Regions from separate parts of the Priestia sp. 3CA3 genome, predicted to be linked through region 2. Evidence: predicted binding sites of a transcription regulator. Region 2 holds the regulator's gene; the other holds the start of a gene.
What was found. The regulator Rex, encoded in region 2, represses fermentation and respiration genes when NADH is low (regulators of the CRP and FNR family bind a similar motif). The targets are predictions, from matches to a motif close to TTGTGAAATATTTCACAA.

Region 1 (3,258 bases), on a different contig from region 2:
AGCTATTTTACTGGTAGCTTTTCCTGGATCTGCTGTAGCTGCGATGATTGCTTTGCGGTTTGAAAGCATGGAAAACGAAACGGCCTCTGCTTTTGTTATTAGTGCTATTTTATCGCTGGTTACGCTGCCGCTTCTTATTTCTTGGCTTATGTAAATAAAAAAAAACGAAAGAGGAATTTCCCTCTTTCGTTTTAAGACGGATTAATAAGCTAATGCGAATAATCCTTTGATATGAGATAAGTAACGAACGTTACTTGCTTCTTTCATAAGTGATGCTGGTAAACCTTTTAATTGCGTTTTGTTTCCGCCGATTGTACCAATTGCATCTTTGCGTCCAAGACTTCCTAGTGTACCAGAGAAGACAGGAACGAATGATTCCATTGCTCCGCCGCGAATAGCTACTGCTAAGTTCACGCCTACAACTTCACCCATTTGCCAAGCTAATTGAGCAGTAGGTGGGTAAGGGCGACCTTCTGGACCCATTACAACCGCTGAGTCACCAGCAAGGAATACATCTTTATGAGATGTAGATTGTAAGAATTCATTTACAAGTGCACGACCGCGGTTTACTTCGATACCTGAGTTAGCAACTACAGAGTTACCTTGAACTCCGCCAGTCCATACCATTGTTTTTGTTTCAATTTTGCTGCCGTCTTTAAGTTCAACAGTTGTAGCATCCATTTTTGTTACAGGTGTACCAGTAACAAATGTAACGCCACGTTTTGTTAAGCTTGATTGAGCGCGCTCTACTAATTCAGCAGGGAAGCCTGGAAGAACTGTAGGAGCTGCTTCTACACAGTATAGAGAAATTTCTTTTGGATCCACACCGTGTTTTAGGCATAGGCTTGGCATTAAGTCAGCGTATTCACCAACAAGTTCGATACCTGTTAATCCGCCACCGCCAACTACGATTGTACCGTCAGCTTTATTTTTTGTTTTGCTGTATTCAGCGATACAAGCTTCTACGTGTGCACGTAAACGGTTTGCATCATTTACTGATTTAAGAACGAAGCTGTGCTCTTCTAAACCAGGGATACCGAAGTAAGCAGTTTCACTACCTAAAGCTGTAACAAGGTAGTCGTAGCTTAATTTTGTACCATCTTCAAGAGATACTTCACGTTGATCTGGTGAAATTTCTTTTACCGTTGCAATTTTTAAATCAACGTTGTAGTTTTTAAGTAATTTATCAAGTGGTAAAGCTACCGCTTGTTCAGAAACGCCGCCTACAGCTAGACGGTGTAATTCTGTAATGATTTGGTGAGTAGCAAAACGGTTCACTACTGTAATTTTTGCTTCATCCGCACTTAGGTGTTGGCGAGCTGTCATTGCAGTTAATAAACCACCGTAACCGCCGCCTAAAATTAAAATATGTTTTGACATAGTCGATCCTCCGTCCACACTTTTTAATGAAAATTATTTTTGTTTTTCGTTTGTAATGTCTAAATACGCTTGTGCAAAGCGGAATAGTTTTTGAGCTTGTGGATCTTTAAGCATGCGTAATAAACCGAATAAACCGATTGAATTAGAAGCATTTGCTTCTGCACGATCGTTTGCTTCGATTGCAGTAGCTGCAAGACCTTTTACTGTTCCTTCTACTGGCTCGATAAATTCTTTTACTCCACCAAGTAGATCTTCTTTTAATACGTCGTCAGTTAATAATGATTGCGCAACGTCGTAAGTTTTTGTAAGCACCGTTACCATTTCAGATAATTTTGGTAAATTATCTACAAGAACAGTAAGAGCTTCTTGTACTTCAGGCTTTAACAATTGATCTAACACATCCGCTTGACCTTTGTTAACCGCCGCTTCTGTTTGTACAGCAGCATTTTCCTCTGCAGCTGATTTTTGAATAGTTGATTGAGACATGAAAAGTCCTCCTTTGCTGGATACTGTTGCATATGTAGTTCCTAGTTATCTGCTAGACTTTCAAACTACATTGTGAAGTTGTGAAATCTTGCACATAATTCTATTTTAATTTTAATACGAGATAAAATCAACTCATTTCGTTGAAAAAATAAGTGAAGAACCTCGTAACCCTTTGTTTAATAAAAGTTTATAAAAAATAAAGCGAATAATTGCCTAGGTAAATAAAATTAAAATAGGGAACTAACATAATTCCTCTTCCTACGATAAAACAAATAACGTCATATTTCAACACATACGAACTTAATATTCTATAAGTAGTAAAAAGATAGGGCGCATTTACTATTTAAAGAGTTTTCAAAAAATTACATTGACTTACTATAGTGTTCTACATATAATCTAAATATAACATCTTATGTAAGGAGATATAACATGGTTATAGTGGATGAACTTTATCATAATGTGGTCATTACATTGCCTCAATTAAAATTAATTGAATTTATAATGAAGTTAAAAGAAGCTAAAGCACAAGAAATAGAAGATATAAAAGCGAAAATTAGTAAATACGAAGAGAAGAAACGTGCTGAAGAAGCTTGGTACCAATCACTATCACCGTTTCGTAAATTTTTTACCGGGCGTCCTTTAAGTCAGCATCAAGCGGTCGAGTATATGGTATACGTAAAGGAACGCTTTAAAAAAATTGATCACCTTAAAGCACAAATGCGAGAACTTCATGAAGTTCTTGAATTAATAAAAGCGGAAAATGAAGAAACAAGTGAAATTACGCTTTCGCCTGCTATTGTACAAGAAATAAAACGACTAAAAAGCAGTGGAGGCGTTGGGATATGAGTGTTAATGAACTAAGTTTAGGTATAAATACGACGTGGGTTGTATTAACAGCGGCGATGATTTTGCTAATGGAAGGCGGCTTTGCCTTGCTAGAGGCAGGTTTTGTCCGCTATAAAAATAGCGTCAATATTATTATGAAAGTATTCGCTGATATTACAATAGGAACGCTTTGTTTCTATTTAATTGGGTTTGGATTAATGTACGGAGATGATTTAGGCGGAATCGTCGGTAAAAGCGGTTTTGCGCTCTCAGGTAATTTATCGCACCTTGACATTCCAATTGGGCTTGAAACATTTTGGCTGTTTCAATGTGCGTTTGTGATTGCGGTCATTTCTATCGTTTCTGGAGCGGTGGCAGAACGAATTAATTTCCGCGCATATCTTTTATATGCGATTTTAATGACTACATTTATTTATCCTATAGCCGGCCACTGGATTTGGGGAGGCGGATGGATTAGTAAGTTAGGGATGCTTGATTTTGCCGGTTCGGCAGTTATCCATGCTCTTGGCGGTTTTTCAGCTTTAGCAGCTGCAATAATGATTGGAC
Region 2 (3,258 bases):
ATCTTGCTGCTTTTCGTACTGACGCAACTCTTTTTCATATCGCTCTGCTTTTTGTACAAGGTATTTAGAGTAGTTGCCCGTGTACTTCACCGTTGTTTTTTGTACGACTTCATACACTTGATTTACGACTTTATCAAGGAAGTAACGATCATGTGAAACGATTAAAATAGCTCCTTCATACCCTTGCAGAAACTGTTCCAGCCATGCTAAAGTTTCAATATCTAAGTGGTTGGTAGGCTCATCCAGAATAAGCAAATCAGGCTTTGTTAAAAGCAGTTTTGCAAGAGCCAGGCGCGTTTTTTGTCCACCGCTTAAGGAGGAAATAGGGGTGCTGTAGTCAAAGTTTGAAAAACGGAAACCGTGAAGAATAGATCGTGTATCCGCTTCATATTGATAGCCGCCTAAATCTTTAAACGTTACTTGAAGCTGATCATACTCTTTGGTTAATTTTTCGTATTGAACTGAATCATTAAAAATGTCTGGATCACCCATCTTCGTTTCAAGCGTACGTAATTCTTTTTCCATCTTCTTTAATGGAGCAAAGACAGTCATCATTTCTTCCCATATGGAGAGTGTTGACTCAAGAACTGTATCTTGTCCCATATAATCAATGGAAACACCCTTAGGTTTAATAATTTCTCCGCTGTCATAGGAAAGCTGCTCAGCAATAATTTTTAATAAAGTTGATTTACCAGCACCGTTTCGTCCCACTAGGGCAATGCGGTCTTTTGATTGTACTTCTAACTTTATATTCGATAAAATGGGTTCTGCCCCATAGTATTTTGTAATACCGTTCAATTGTAGAATAATCATTTTTTCACCTCTAGTAGTATATCCATAGTGTATTTTAACATATTTTTAACTACAAGTTCTTCCTACAAGCGTTTGTAATTTGTAGAGGGACAAGGACAAATGATGAAGCGAATGTTTTGATTCATGAAATAAAATGATTTTACCTGCACATTTTATACAGGATACTATGTTAAAATAAGAGATAAGTGCATCTCTGAACTTATCTATGATGGATGTAAAAAAATCCGTCATGACTAACAAACCGATCCTTTGAAGGGCTAATTGCTTCGTTCTACATACCGACTTTAAGGAGTGCTGAATAGACAAAAGCCGTCGAGGTGTGAAGCGGAGTATATATAAAACAAGAGAAAAGAGAGAGAATTGGAAGCGCTACCTCAAAGCGGTTGATGCTTTGTGAAAGGTAATGCAATATGACTTGAAAATGTTAGTAATGACATACATGAACTGAGGGGGTACAACGTGAACACTGAACAATTAAAAATACCACAAGCAACGGCTAAACGATTGCCGCTTTATTATCGTTTTTTGAAAAATTTGCATGCTTCTGGTAAACAGCGTGTGTCGTCAGCGGAGTTAAGTGAGGCAGTGAAAGTGGATTCTGCTACTATTCGTCGGGACTTTTCTTACTTTGGTGCATTAGGAAAAAAGGGATACGGCTACAATGTGAATTATTTACTTACATTTTTCCGTAAAACGTTAGACCAAGATGAAGTAACGAAAGTAGCACTGATTGGCGTAGGGAATCTAGGAACGGCCTTTTTAAATTATAATTTTATTAAAAATAATAACACCAAAATTGAGTGCGCTTTTGATGTGATAGAAGATAAAGTAGGTACGAAAGTAGGCGACGTGCCGGTCTATCATCTTGACCAATTGGAAGATTATATGAGTGATGACATCTCAGTAGCGATTTTAACCGTTCCTGCCACTGTTGCTCAGCAAATTACTGATCGTTTAGTGAGTTGCGGAATTAAAGGAATTTTAAACTTTACTCCTGCACGCTTAAACGTACCGGATGAGATTCGACTCCATCATATTGATCTTGCTGTAGAATTACAGTCGCTCGTCTACTTTTTGAAAAATTATCCTGTTGAATAAGGCGGACTGTGTTACGATTTCCTTAAGTCTAAATTAATAAGGAGAGTGGGAATATGGGGATTGGAGCAGGCAGTTGGATTATTATTGCGATTGTAGCACTGCTTATTTTTGGACCGAAACGGTTACCGGAGCTAGGAAGATCAGTGGGCCAAACGCTTAGAGAGTTTAAGCATGCCGCTAGTGGTGCATCAGAAGATCGTGAAAAAGATAAACAGCGTCAAGTAGATGACAAAGAGTAAAAGGGTGATCATAGTATGACCGAACAAGAAATGTCAATATATGATCATATAGGAGAGCTGCGAAAACGCATTTTAATTGTTTTATTTTTCTTTGTGATTGCCACAATTGGCGGCTTTTTTATAGCGGATAAGGTTATTGTCTATTTACAGCATGCTGATGAGGCAAAGAATTTAACGATGAATGCATTTCGGTTAACAGATCCAGTTAAGATTTATATGCAATTTGCTGTTATTATCGGCTGTGTACTTGCAGCTCCTGTTGCACTGTATCAACTTTGGGCATTTATTAGTCCTGGTTTATATGAAAAAGAGCGTAAGGTAACGCTTGGATATATTCCTGTTTCCATTTTTCTCTTTATCGGCGGTGTCTCTTTTTCTTATTTTGTGTTGTTTCCATTTGTCGTTGATTTTATGACGCGCGTTTCTGATGAGCTGAATGTAAACCAAGTGATTGGCATTAATGAATACTTTTCTTTTTTAATGCAGCTCACACTGCCTTTTGGCTTGTTGTTTCAGCTTCCTGTCGTCGTTATGTTTTTGACGCGTTTAGGAATTATAACGCCTATGTTTTTATCTCAAATTCGAAAATATGCCTATTTCGTACTGCTAGTTATTGCCGCACTTATTACACCACCGGAATTGCTCTCGCACATGATGGTGACAGTGCCGCTCTTAATTTTGTATGAAATCAGCATCATTATTTCCCGCATTTCGTATCGCAAAGTGTTAAAGGCAAGGGCAGAGCAAGAAAGAGAAGATGTTAGTATGTAAAAAAAACCACTGAAACAGTGGTTTTTTTATTTGGATGAATCATCTTGATTTTTATATTGCTGCTGCAATTTTTTAATTTTGTAGTGCAAGATAAAGATGCGAACCGCAAACCTGAAATCGAATGCGGCTACGAGTGCAAATAAGATTGTGGGGAAATTCCAGACGGTTTCCTGGGCATTTTGAATTGCCAAGTAGGTGAATAAAATCCCCATAATAATATAAATAAACCCTCGTGTTAAAGGGATATTCTTCATAAAAACATGCCTCCAAAAATGAACTGCATTTGTTCTGCTTGTTTTTGCATTTCTATAATTTTATCTGCAAAAATAGTTTGAGA

Region 1: a site for Rex is predicted at 1,945-1,962, ahead of AC1VNJ_RS12355 (DUF1641 domain-containing protein). Genes of this name have one in related genera too.

Annotation. Positions count from the first base shown of each region.
Region 1 is NZ_JBXENJ010000004.1:105,211-108,468, forward strand. It holds gene AC1VNJ_RS12345 (AEC family transporter) at 1-154, shown strand, start outside; gene AC1VNJ_RS12350 (NAD(P)/FAD-dependent oxidoreductase) at 202-1,380, opposite strand; gene AC1VNJ_RS12355 (DUF1641 domain-containing protein) at 1,414-1,866, opposite strand; gene AC1VNJ_RS12360 (hypothetical protein) at 2,296-2,712, shown strand; gene AC1VNJ_RS12365 (ammonium transporter) at 2,709-3,258, shown strand, end outside.
Region 2 is NZ_JBXENJ010000025.1:4,598-7,855, forward strand. It holds gene AC1VNJ_RS26275 (ABC-F family ATP-binding cassette domain-containing protein) at 1-813, opposite strand, end outside; gene AC1VNJ_RS26280 (redox-sensing transcriptional repressor Rex) at 1,273-1,911, shown strand; gene tatA (twin-arginine translocase TatA/TatE family subunit) at 1,965-2,150, shown strand; gene tatC (twin-arginine translocase subunit TatC) at 2,166-2,921, shown strand; gene AC1VNJ_RS26295 (YdiK family protein) at 2,948-3,175, opposite strand; gene AC1VNJ_RS26300 (CPBP family intramembrane glutamic endopeptidase) at 3,172-3,258, opposite strand, start outside.